DNA from 2 places in the Priestia sp. AB genome. Region 1 is predicted to be linked to the other one. Evidence: riboswitches for the same ligand, from Rfam matches in the RefSeq annotation. Region 1 holds a riboswitch; the other holds the start of a gene.
The links. Region 1 has a riboswitch for ZMP and ZTP ahead of POF52_RS09830 (phosphoglycerate dehydrogenase). Riboswitches for the same ligand answer to the same signal wherever they lie in the genome.
Positions count from the first base shown of each region.

Region 1 (6,213 bases):
CATAACTATGTTTATGTGCATACACGCTATTAATATGAAGTGCAGGATCTTTGGAGGCCTATATGCAAGAATATATTTTTTATCTTCCCTATTTTAAATCAGCGGGGAAGACCGTAGCAGTTACAAATGAAAATGGAGAAAACGTCGGACAGCTTAAGAGAGCGCATAAAAATATGTGGACTAAAAGTATTGATTTTTTAACTCGTGATGGACTTCCAGTTTTAGATTCTATTTCTTGGTTTCCTATCTTCTCCTGCGGCTTAAAGGTACATTTACAAGTTCAATGGGAAGGAAGAACGGTGCTTATTGATCACGTGGAAAAACACCGGTGGGTGACAAAAGAAAATGGAAAAACAGTGGGGTATCTATTAGGTAAAGGAATAATTAAAAACGAAGGGGAACAAGAAATTAGATGGTTAAATAACGTCTACATGTTAAGCAGTCATGAAGCCATAGAGGAAGCGTGTATTTTTAATCAAAAAAGAGAAAAAGTCACAGAGTTTAAATCAGACCTTTTTCATTTTAAAGAAGGCAAACACTCAATAAGAGTAATAGAAGAACTGCCGGTACCCATTTTTATCGCTTCTTACTATATAACTAATTTTATTATGTTATACATATAATCAGGCGCAGAGTGATTCTGCGCCTGATTTTTATATCATGATTTTACAAATATCATTTGTGAATTCAACGGGATCACTAATAGATAAGCCTTCAATTAAAAGAGCCTGGTTATATAATAGATTTGTATAAAGGTCTAATTTCGCTTTATCATTTTCAAGTGCTTCTTTTAAAGAAGCGAACACATCGTGATTTACGTTAATTTCTAGCACTTTTTCTGCTTTTACATGCTGATTATCAGGCATAGCACTTAAAATTTTCTCCATTTCAATCGTTACTTCACCATCAGCTGATAAGCACACGGGATGTGTTTTTAAACGTTTAGACGCGCGGACATCTCCTACTTTTCCCGCCAAAGCTTTCTTCATATAGTCAAATAGCTCTTTATTCTCTTTTTTCTCAGACTCATTGAGCTGTTCTTCTTCTGATTCAATCCCTAAGTCACTGCTTGAAACAGATTTAAATTCTTTTTCTTCATACGTCATTAACATTTTAATCGCAAATTCATCGATATCTTCTGTGAAATACAGAATTTCGTACCCTTTATCTGCAACCAATTCTGCTTGAGGAAGCTTTTCAATTCGGTCGTACGATTCACCTGATGCATAATAGATATACTTTTGATCCTCAGGCATGCGCGATACATACTCATCTAGTGTTACGAGCTTTTTCTCTGTAGAAGAATAGAATAAAAGCAGGTCTTTTAACACGTCTTTGTTGCTGCCAAAGTCACTGTAAACGCCGTACTTTAGCTGGCGGCCAAATGATTCATAAAACTTCTCGTACTTTTCACGTTCGTTTTTAAGCAAGCTTTTTAATTCATTTTTGATTTTCTTGCCGATGTTTTTGGCAATCAGCTGAAGCTGGCGGTCTTGCTGCAAAATTTCACGTGAAATATTAAGAGATAAATCTTCAGAATCTACCATACCTTTTACAAAGCTAAAGTAATCCGGAAGAAGATCTGCACATTTATTCATAATTAAGACGCCGTTTGAGTAGAGTTCAAGTCCTTTTTCAAATTCTTTTGAGTAGTAATCAAACGGACTATTTTCTGGAATAAATAAAATAGCATTGTAGCGAATCGTTCCATCCACGTTAATATGAAGGTGAGTGAGCGGTTTATCAAATCCATAGCGTTTTTCTGAATAAAACTGCTCATAGTCTTCTGAAGTCAATTCATTTTTATTTTTCTTCCAGATCGGTACCATACTGTTGATAACTTGTTCTTCTGTATAATCTTCTAGCTCGTTATCAGAACCTTTTTTAGGACGTTTTTCCGTTATGTCCATTTTAATCGGGTAGCGGATAAAGTCTGAATACTTTTTAATGATCTCTTTTAAATGATATTCTTCTAGATACTCATCATATGTTTCATCTTCTGTATTTTCTTTAATTTTTAAAATGATTTGAGTTCCAACTGTTTCTTTTTCGCACCGCTCGATTGTATAACCATCAGCACCAGTAGATTCCCATTTATAGGCTTTATCGCTGCCTAAAGCTTTACTAATCACCGTTACGACATCTGCTACCATAAACGCTGCGTAAAACCCAACGCCGAATTGGCCGATAATCGTGTGCCCGTCCTTTGTTTCATTTTCGTTTTTAAACGCAAGAGAACCGCTTCTCGCAATTGTGCCCAAGCTGCTTTCAAGCTCTTCTTGCGTCATGCCAATTCCAGTATCCGTAATGGTTAAGGTACGGTCAGTTTTATCTGGTGTTACTTTTATGTAGTAGCTTTCTTTGTTAAAATGCAAGGAGTCGTCTGTTAAAGCTTTGTAATAAATTTTATCGATTGCATCACTTGAATTTGATAAAAGTTCTCTCAAAAATACTTCTTTTTGAGAATAAATGGAATTAATCATCATCTCTAATAATCGCTTTGATTCGGCTTTGAATTCTTTTTTTGACATAAGAAGTTCTCCTTTCCAAATAGGGCTTATAAAATAATTAGCACTTGAGTTGATAGAGTGCTAATCACTCTTCTTATTTAACATGTATTGGGGTATTTGTCAATATATTAGGAGATTCACCAAAGAGATTAAAAATTAGACTGAAAAAAGCAAACTTTTAAAAAAAGGTTGAACGTTCTGAAAGAGTTTGCTAGAATATACTTAATTTCAAAGACTATATGTGACTGGCGAAACGCGGATAACCGTGAGGAAGCATATAGTGACGTAGCCGTTCGCCTGGGCAGAGGTAAGGGATTAATACATATCTCTTACCTCTTTCTGTTTAGGGGGAGAGGATATAGAAGTTATCAGACATGTAGGCTAAAAAACCAGACTTTTAAAAAAATTAAAAATGAAGTTCCTTTATCCAAAGGTAAAAACATGTAAAACTACGATGATAATCAGAGGAGAGTACAAAATGAGCACATTAACATTAGAAAAAGTACAAACAATCAAAACATTAAACAACATTGCACAAAAAGGTCTAAATGTTTTTAATCAAGAAGGTTATCAAATTGACAACGACAGCGAAAATCCAGATGCGATTGTCGTGCGTAGCTTTAACATGCACAGCATGGCGTTTGACCAAAATTTAAAAGCTATTGCACGAGCTGGAGCAGGGGTTAATAATATACCGGTGGACGCTTGCACGGAGCAAGGTATCGTTGTATTTAATACGCCAGGAGCTAATGCAAACGCAGTAAAAGAAATGGTTTTAACTACAATTATGGCTTCTTCTCGTAACTTATTTGCTGGAGTTGAATGGACAAAAGGATTAGATGGCCAAGGTGATCAAATTCCTAAATTAGTTGAAGCAGGTAAAAAACAGTTTGTTGGAAAAGAAATCAAAGGTAAAACGTTAGGCGTTATTGGTTTAGGTGCAATTGGTGCTCTTGTAGCAAACGATGCGCTTGATTTAGATATGGACGTAATTGGTTTTGATCCATTCATTTCTGTTAATACAGCTTGGAATTTGTCTCGCAACGTGCAGCGTGCAATGTCTCTAGAAGAACTATTTGCAGCATCTGACTATATTACGGTTCACGTTCCATTAACGGACGATACAAAAGGTGTTTTCAATAAAGAAACGTTTAGCATCATGAAACCGGATGTTCATATTTTGAACTTCTCACGCGGTGAGCTTGTAAACGAAGAAGATATGAAAGCTGCTCTTGAAAGTGGAAAAGTTGGACGATACATTACAGATTTCCCAAATCAAAATGTCTTGAACATGAAAAATGTTGTGCCAATTCCTCATCTAGGGGCATCAACTCAAGAATCAGAAGAAAACTGTGCGGTAATGGCAGCACGTCAGGTGAAAAATTTCTTAGAAACAGGAAACGTTAAAAACTCAGTGAACTTCCCGAATGCATCTCTTCCTTACACTGGGAAAAAACGCGTAGCTGCTTTCCATCACAACGTGCCGAATATGGTAGGACAACTTACGCAAGTATTCTCAAACTACAATTTAAACATCGCAGATATGGTGAACAGAAGCCGCGGTGAATATGCGTATACAATGATCGATATTGACAATCAAGTAAGTGACGAGATTGTGCCTGAGCTAGAAGAAAAAATCGGTCAAATTGAAGGAATTATTACAAGTCGTATTATCTAATTTGGTTCCCGTCATATTTTAGTGTTACAGCCCTAACTTAGAAAAGTTAGGGCTGTTTTTACATGGTGTTTACCTCATATCAATTCCTTCATTCTCATAACATATAGAAATACCTTTAAAGAGGTGAACGTTTTGTCAGGAGAACTGATAGGAATTTTGATAGGGTCGCTCATCGCGCTGGCAGGAACATTCATTACGTCTGTCGTAGCTATAGTGATGTCGAAAGAGCAATACAAACAAGAGCTTCGCAAAGCATTTATCCAAAAGAAAGTTGATGCCTATACCCATGTGTGTCAAGTTATTCTAGCTATAAAAAATGATTTACTTACAAAAACTGTTTCTTCAGCCGGCTTAAACTGGACGGCTCAATCTATTAACAAACTAGCAGATGTGTGTATTACGGAAGGGCTATGGATCGATGAAGAAGACAGCAAAAAGCTCGAGGTTCTGCAGAAGCAGCTTTCAAAATTTGTATTTGATGAAATAGAACTGTCTAGACATGATATTCTCACAGCCTGTTATGAAATTGTTGAATATTGTGAAAAAAAGGTAAGGATTCTTCATTCTATGACTGCAAAAGAATAGGTGATTACTACTTTAAGAAGTGATAGTAGAAGTATTAAAAAAGCATCGGAATATAAAGTCAAAAAACAATCCGTTTATACACCAGCAGTCGACGAGGGCATTAAGCGATAGGAAAAGATAGGCTCAGTACCGGGTCTATCTTTTTACGTTATCTTAAGTTTCAATTCATACTGGCTTCATATAAATTAATCATACTGAATGTATTAATGAAAGATATGAGGTGGAACAATGCTAAACAAGCTTTTTAAACTATTTACACCAGAAACCGAGATATCTACAGATAAAGAAGTAGATATCCACGAAGAGAACGATTTTAACGAAGTTTGTGATGATCATTTCATTATAGATGAGTATTAGAAACCCTATAAAATGCTGCGAAATTTAAAGAATTGATTGAGTATATCCGTATAACCAGTAATTGCACAAGGGTCGTAAAGGTATACTTTTACAGCCGATTAATATTTGTGAATTGCTTTTCACATGAAACAATGTGAAAAAAATGGGCATCCTAGAAGCAAAAGGAGGGGATAGAATGGGCAAAGAACCAAATGATGAAACAAGTGAAGGGCTGAATCAGCTTTTTGAAATCATCAATGCAAAAGGCGACGAGGGCGAACTTAGGGAAATTGTCAGCAGGAGCAGTGAAAAGAATAATCATAAAAATCATGAGGATCAATCGTAAAAAGAAAATAAAAAACCTCTTCATGGAAATCATGAAGAGGTCAGATGAAATAGTATTGCAACCATTCCATCCTGCAGAGTTTTAAAGTGTTTTAAACTCTTGATACGACTGGTTTTATGGAACTGATGGGATTCGAACCCACGACCCCTTGTCTGCCAGACAAGTATTCTCCCACTGAACTACAGTCCCGATTATGTAGAGCCTTTATTGCGTGTTGACTCTACTATATTTTAATACGTATGCCGCGCGTTCGCAATAGTTATTTTCAGTGTTTTCTAATTTCTTCATATGAATATTAACTTTTAAAAAAATCATTTACTTCTTGTTTATACGTATAAAAAAAACTTGGAATTTGGCTTGGTTCCAATCCTTGTACAGCGTATTTGCTGATGGATTCGTAGTACCATTTCTGCTTTTCGAATCCTCTTTTAAAGCTATTCCAAATCGTATCTCCTTGCTGATCGTAGCTTTCTTTTAAAGACCGTAAATTGTCTAATTTATCTGCTACAATTAAAGATTTCACTTCAAGAGAACCAGTTTTCACAATTTGAATTGTATGCTGTTTACGCTCTTCCCAGCTTTTTGATTTGTTTTCTGTATGAGCTTCAACAATCCCCGCTACCTCTAAACCAAATCTTTGTACAATTTCTTCGAGTGTTACATTTGTATCTTCTACAGCATCATGCAGATAAGCTGCTGCAATTACTTCTTCACTAAAACCTGCTTTTTCTAAAATATTACCTACGTTAATAGGATGA
Region 1 is NZ_JAQMYN010000003.1:30,012-36,224, reverse strand. Features, by position in the region: gene POF52_RS09840 (tubby C-terminal domain-like protein) at 63-623, shown strand; gene htpG (molecular chaperone HtpG) at 654-2,531, opposite strand; ZMP/ZTP riboswitch at 2,742-2,820, shown strand; gene POF52_RS09830 (phosphoglycerate dehydrogenase) at 2,989-4,188, shown strand; gene POF52_RS09825 (hypothetical protein) at 4,321-4,773, shown strand; gene POF52_RS09820 (hypothetical protein) at 5,002-5,130, shown strand; gene POF52_RS09815 (hypothetical protein) at 5,306-5,455, shown strand; tRNA gene POF52_RS09810 (tRNA-Ala) at 5,573-5,644, opposite strand; gene POF52_RS09805 (HD domain-containing protein) at 5,751-6,213, opposite strand, start outside.

Region 2 (6,213 bases), on a different contig from region 1:
CAGCGTGGGCCCACATGAATAAAGCTAAAGCAGATACGAGTGATGCTGTAATAAACCATGGAATGCCTTTAGGTCCTTGTGTTGGGATCGTTAATAGCTGAGGTGCATCCTTTGCAACATTGTCGATCATGTTGCCCCAGCTTCCAAAATGCATAATTGGCAGAGAAACAACCATAAATAACATAATCGCCCATACTAAAATATCTTTAATAATTGCCGTATATGTGGGACCTTTAATTCCGCTGAAAAAGGTATAAAGAGCCACAAGAAAGAATGAAAGAATAACGACTGCTTTTACGTTAATGTAGCCAGTTCCTGCAACGCGAAGAGTATCTTGAATACCGCTAAGCTGAAGATCAATATATGGAATGAGCATCAATACACCTACTATGGCAATTAAAGAGGAGAGAAATTTACTGCTAAAACGTTCTCTGGCATAATCAGCAAGCGTAGTAAGTTTGTGCTTTTTAGCAACAGTCCAAAGCTTTGGAAGAAAAAAGTATGAAATTAAAAAGGCTAAAACAGAGTAAGGAATGGCAAAAAATGCGATGCTTCCTCCCTGATAAGCTGTACTTGTAAGACCTAGGAATGTATAAGCAGTATATAAATCTGCTCCTACTAAAAGCCAGACGAGCAGGCTTCCAAAACGTCTTCCACCTACAGCCCACTCTTCAACTGAGCTTCTAGATGATTTGTCACGTCCCGCTATAAAGCCAATTGCGATAACAACAAGAACAATTGCTGATGTGATTAAAAGTGCGGTTAAATTTCCTTGCATTATTCAATGTCCCCCCAAGATTTTTGTAAACGATAAATGATAAATGTACACACAGGCGTTAAGAAGACCCATAAAAATAACCATAAATGCAAAAGAGGTAATCCAAAAATAATTGGATGAATGTTATTTACAAAAGGTAAAAAAGCGAATTGAGCAATAAATGGAATGATGAATAAAATAAAAATTATGAATTTTCTGTTCAATTTTACTCCTCCTACTAAAAATTTATCTAACAATGTTCACTATGATAGCAAGTCTGACATGGTAAAGCAATGAGTTTTTTGAAAATTTCGTTATAATCTATGAAAATTTTTTTAGAAAAACAAAAAAGAGCTTGTGATGAGAGTATATTTGAAATAATTATGAAAGAAAAAAAGGGGAATAATCTAAGCGAAGTTGCTCTTGAAGTAAAAAGAGAACGGAAAAGAAGAAATTTAGTTTTGACCGGGAAGTTTTTGTTATTTCGCTGAGATAAAGTATATTGCTATTGCATCATAAGAAAAGAATTTGTATGTTCAAATAGAGATTCATGGAAAGAATAAAACAGAGCAAATAAAAAAACTAGACAATAAGTGCTTGTCTAGTTCCACCACTCTGTCAATGGTCCTTTGTCGCCATAAACAGGATCTGTTGTAGGAATAGGTACTTGTGCAATTTCATCAAATACGTGAGGGCGATCAGTTTGTTTTCCTGTTCGTAAATTGTAATCCATGCCCTCTGGATAAGCTCCAACCACTTTAAAATCAGCAGTTGACTGCAGACGCATATGCCCTGTTCCTGCAGGAAGTACGAGCACATCACCAGCATGCACCACGATATTTTCCCCCATATGTCCACCTAGTTTTAAACGTGCAGATCCGCTAATTACACCTAGTGCTTCATGGGAATTGCTGTGGTAATGGTGAAAATCATGTATACCGCCTACCCAGCTGTTTTTCCAGTTGTGAGAATTGAAAATGCTCTCCACTTTCTCTTTCTTACTAATAAATACGTGTTCATACAACAAAACTGGAAGACGAGGGTGATTTGGAATGGTTCCGTCGTCATCAAAATAAAGAACTTTTACATTTGCATAATTCATAAGCATCCCTCTAACAATCTTTTTTCGTAATTTTCCCTGTTTTGTGCTTGCGTAAACAGAGAAGTTTGCTCGAAGTACTTCATTTGTTGCGAAGTGCATGATATGTAGGTTTTAACGTTTTCCTAAAAGGAGTCTCCCACTTCAAGCGTAGCTAAGTGGTGGGCAGTTCACTTTAGTATCTTTTCTTCATATTGTATATAAGTAAAGGGTCTAGTGCAAGAATTCTATGGATATATAGCTGTTAATTCTTATTATGTAAATGAATATTATATATTAGTATAATTTTCAGAAGATAATCTGCTCGTGGAGTAAAAGAATCAAACAACAAGAAAAGTTAGGATTTTAGTTCTTTTTATAATTAAAAAGAGATTTTTAGAAGGTTAATTCGGAATTTTACAAATAATTTATTATTTTTAGAAAAGTAATGTAAACATTTTGTATATTGAGTAATAGTAATGAATGTTATATACTGATAAAAAATATATTCCTATATGTGACTGGCGCAACATGGATGACCATGGGGGAGCATATAGCGTATAAGCCGCGCGCCTGGGCAAACACTTGAGAAAATTCGGCAAGTGTTTTTTTTATTTTCCTAGGGAAGAGGAGTAGATTTGGATGAGCAATATGCAAAGGAAGATGGGAACATTTGCTTTAACCATGACAGGCATAGGTTCGATTATCGGTTCAGGGTGGCTGTTTGGAGCATGGAAAGCAGCTCAAATTGCGGGACCCGCGGCTATTTTTTCATGGGTTATTGGAATGGTGGTTATTTTGACCATTGCCCTATCATATGCTGAACTGGGCGCGATGTTTCCACAAGCAGGGGGGATGGTTAAATATCCTCAGTATTCACACGGATCATTTATTGGTTTTTTGGCTGCTTGGGCTAACTGGATTTCAATCGCTTCAACGATAACAGTGGAGGCTATTGCATCTGTGCAATATATGAGTACTTGGCCGTGGAAGTGGGCTCGCTGGACTCATGAATTGGTAGACAATGGAATTTTAACGTCCAAGGGGTTGGCAGTTGCGTCTTTGTTATTATTCGTTTACTTTTTTGTGAACTATTGGACGGTAAATCTCTTTGCTAAAGCAAACTCATTTATTACGATTGTTAAATTAATTATTCCTGGTTTAACGGCAGGGGCTTTATTTTTTGCTGGTTTTCATAGTGGAAACTTTTCAAGTGAGCATGGGGTTGCCCCTTATGGATGGGCCAGTGTTTTAACGGCAGTGGCAACATCAGGTATTGTGTTTGCATTTAATGGGTTTCAAAGTCCTGTAAATATGGCAGGAGAAGCAAAATCACCTAATAAATCGATTCCGATAGCTGTAATTGGTTCAATTTTTATTGCAGGAATTGTATACATTATATTGCAAATTGTCTTTATCGGAGCAGTAAGTCCGTCATCAATTGCTGATGGATGGAATCATTTGAATTTTAATTCTCCTTTTGCTGATTTAGCGATTGCGCTTGGAATTAACTGGCTAACAATTGTGTTATACGCAGACGCATTTGTTTCTCCTTCCGGCACAGGTGCTACATATACGGCAACTACTTCTAGAATGTTATACGGGATGCAGCGAAATGGATACTTGCCAAAGATATTTGGTACTCTTCATCCACTTTACAATGTCCCGCGCCCAGCTATGTGGCTAAATTTAGCAGCTTGCTTCTTGTTTCTCTTTTTATTTAGAGGATGGGGTGTCTTAGCAGAAGTGATCTCAGTAGCGACGCTTATCTCTTATATTATGGGTCCTGTAGCGCTTATAACATTAAGAAAAACGGCTTCACACTTTTACCGTCCATTTTATTTAAAAGGGGCATCAGTTATTGCGCCATGCGGCTTCGTTTTTGCTTCCTTGACTCTTTACTGGGCAAGGTGGCCACTTACAGGTGAAGTGATCTTTATTATGGCAATTGGCCTGCCTGTTTATTTTTATTACCAAGCGAAAAATAAATGGGTGGGCTTTAAAAAAGAATTTTTAACCGGGGCTTGGATGCTTATCTATTTAGCGTGCATGATTTTTATTTCCTACATAGGAAGCGAAAAATTCGGAGGCAAAAATATTTTGCCTTTCGGATGGGATATGCTAGTGATTACTTGCGTATCATTAGCTTTTTATTACTGGGGAATTAAAAGTGGAAAATCTAACCGATATATGAAAGAAGCTGAACAAATCAATCAAGAAAATTTTAAATCTAAATAAAAAAACACGAGCCCGTGCTCGTGTTTTTTTATTTAGATGAGTGGAGAATTTAGACTTAGTTTTTATCAAAATATTGTAAAAAATATAGATTTTAAGGTTTAAGTATTTATACAGAGGGAACCTTTATTTGGGATAAAGTTCCAAAAAAACAAAATAAAGGGGATTAGGCAGCTGTGAAAAAAATGAATGTTTTGGCTTTAGCTTTTGTACTTATGCTAGTATTAGCGGCTTGCAACAATTCTAAGGAAACGGGAGGATCCACGTCGGCTAAAAATAAGGCGATTGAAGCATCCATTGACAGCGCTTCTTACATTTTAGTAGATAGTGATGAAGGAGCTACAAGTGAAGAAAAAGGGCTGTTGAAAGTTGATTTAAAAGTGAAAAATGTCTCCAAAAACAGTATATCTTTATCGGATTACGACGGTGTGTATTTATACGAAGGAGATGAACAGCTGTCTCCAAAAACGGGAGTGAACAGTCGTGAGCTTGGACTAGAAAGCAGTGCATCTGACAAGATTGGCGCTGGAAAACAAAAAAAATTAACGTTTGTCTTTGAAGTCAAAAAAGATAAAAAGTACAAAATTGGGCTTCAGCCAAAATCATCTGATTATGATGAAGAAATTGACGAAGTGACATTAACACTCGATACGAAAAAATACGCGAAAAGCTATAATAAACTGCAAGATCCAGAAAAAGCTCTGCAAGCTTATACAGAAGTCCTTTACTTAAACAAAGAAAACGTAGACTATGATAAATATGTAACAGCAGACAAAACAGCTGTCATAGAAGAACAGAAAAAAGCGTTTAATGAGGAATTAAAAGGTGCGTTTTCTAACAGTTTAACCGACAAAGCAAAAAAAGATTTTTTTAACATGTATAAAGATGTTTTAAAAGAAAAAGCAAGCGTGAAAACAAATGTGATTGCGAATGCAAATAATAAAGCCGTACTAGAAGTGGAGTACACTACTCTTAATTTATCAGACTTATATTCATACGTATCGCAGCTTAAGCGAGCATATACAGATGAAACGAAAGATTACGATACAGAACACTCTGAAGAGTTTGCGGCTTCTAAATTCAAAGATATTGTAAATGAATTAGAAACGAAAGAAGGAAGTCGTCCCCTACGAATTTTTATGGTGAAAGAAGATGGGAAATGGACTGTAAAGTCAAGTGACCTATACAGTGATTCGTTAGGTAAAACGTTTGGATTAAGCTATATTCGGTAGACAAAAAAGAGAAGAATTTTTCTTCTCTTTTTTGTTTTCTGTAAATAAATCAACGAGTTTTTTGTAAAGCTAAATTTATCAAAATATGCTAGTATAGGTTCATTCATTCTTTTATTCTTATTATGATAGGCATCAATGGAGGTTCTTACTAATGAAAGCAAATTATTGTAAAGATACAAAGGCCGTTCGAACGAGCCGCATTTTTCCTAATGATATTAATAATCACAATACGTTATTTGGCGGAAAGTTAATGAGTGATATTGATATGATTGCGTCCATTTCAGCTTATCGTCACAGTCGTACAGAGTGTGTAACAGCTTCAGCAGACTCTATTCATTTTCTGCACCCTATTACGCCTCAGGATTCTGTATGTTTGGAGTCATACGTATCATGGACAGGTCGCTCATCCATGGAAGTGTTTGTGAAAGTGATTAAAGAAAATTTAAAAACCGGGGAGCGTCAAATTGCAGCCACATCATTTTTAACTTTTGTTGCAATGGATGATGATGGAAAGCCCCGTGCAGTACCGGAGCTCATTCCAGAAACAGAAGAAGAAAAATACCTGTTTCAAACGGGGGCAGATCGCGCTGCCACGCGTAAACAAGTGCGTAAAAAAAGCAATGAACTAGCCTCGGTATTGGATTTAGGACAACCTTGGTAGCATAAAAGAGAGGCCGAGACAAAAGTATTTTAGCTCAAATGAAAAACGAACCAGTGATCAACATGTTTGATTAGTGGTTCGTTTTTTTTGTTATGGTGAACGTAGGTTTCATCTGTTTCGTTCCTTCTAGCAGTTGATTGGAGGGCAAGAGGAAGACTAAGGGGCGGAAAAGCGAAAGAGACGAGGAGGCTCATCGGCGGCCAGCGGAAAGCAAAGTCTTGCACAGTAATCAACTGCGGTGTCACAAGCG
Region 2 is NZ_JAQMYN010000005.1:193,050-199,262, forward strand. Features, by position in the region: gene POF52_RS17065 (sodium:solute symporter family protein) at 1-778, opposite strand, end outside; gene POF52_RS17070 (DUF3311 domain-containing protein) at 778-981, opposite strand; gene POF52_RS17075 (cupin domain-containing protein) at 1,359-1,958, opposite strand; ZMP/ZTP riboswitch at 2,343-2,421, shown strand; gene POF52_RS17080 (APC family permease) at 2,478-4,073, shown strand; gene POF52_RS17085 (DUF5105 domain-containing protein) at 4,256-5,302, shown strand; gene POF52_RS17090 (acyl-CoA thioesterase) at 5,454-5,963, shown strand.
Region 2: linked by a shared signal. The riboswitch ahead of POF52_RS17080 (APC family permease) and the one ahead of POF52_RS09830 (phosphoglycerate dehydrogenase) in region 1 are both predicted to bind ZMP and ZTP.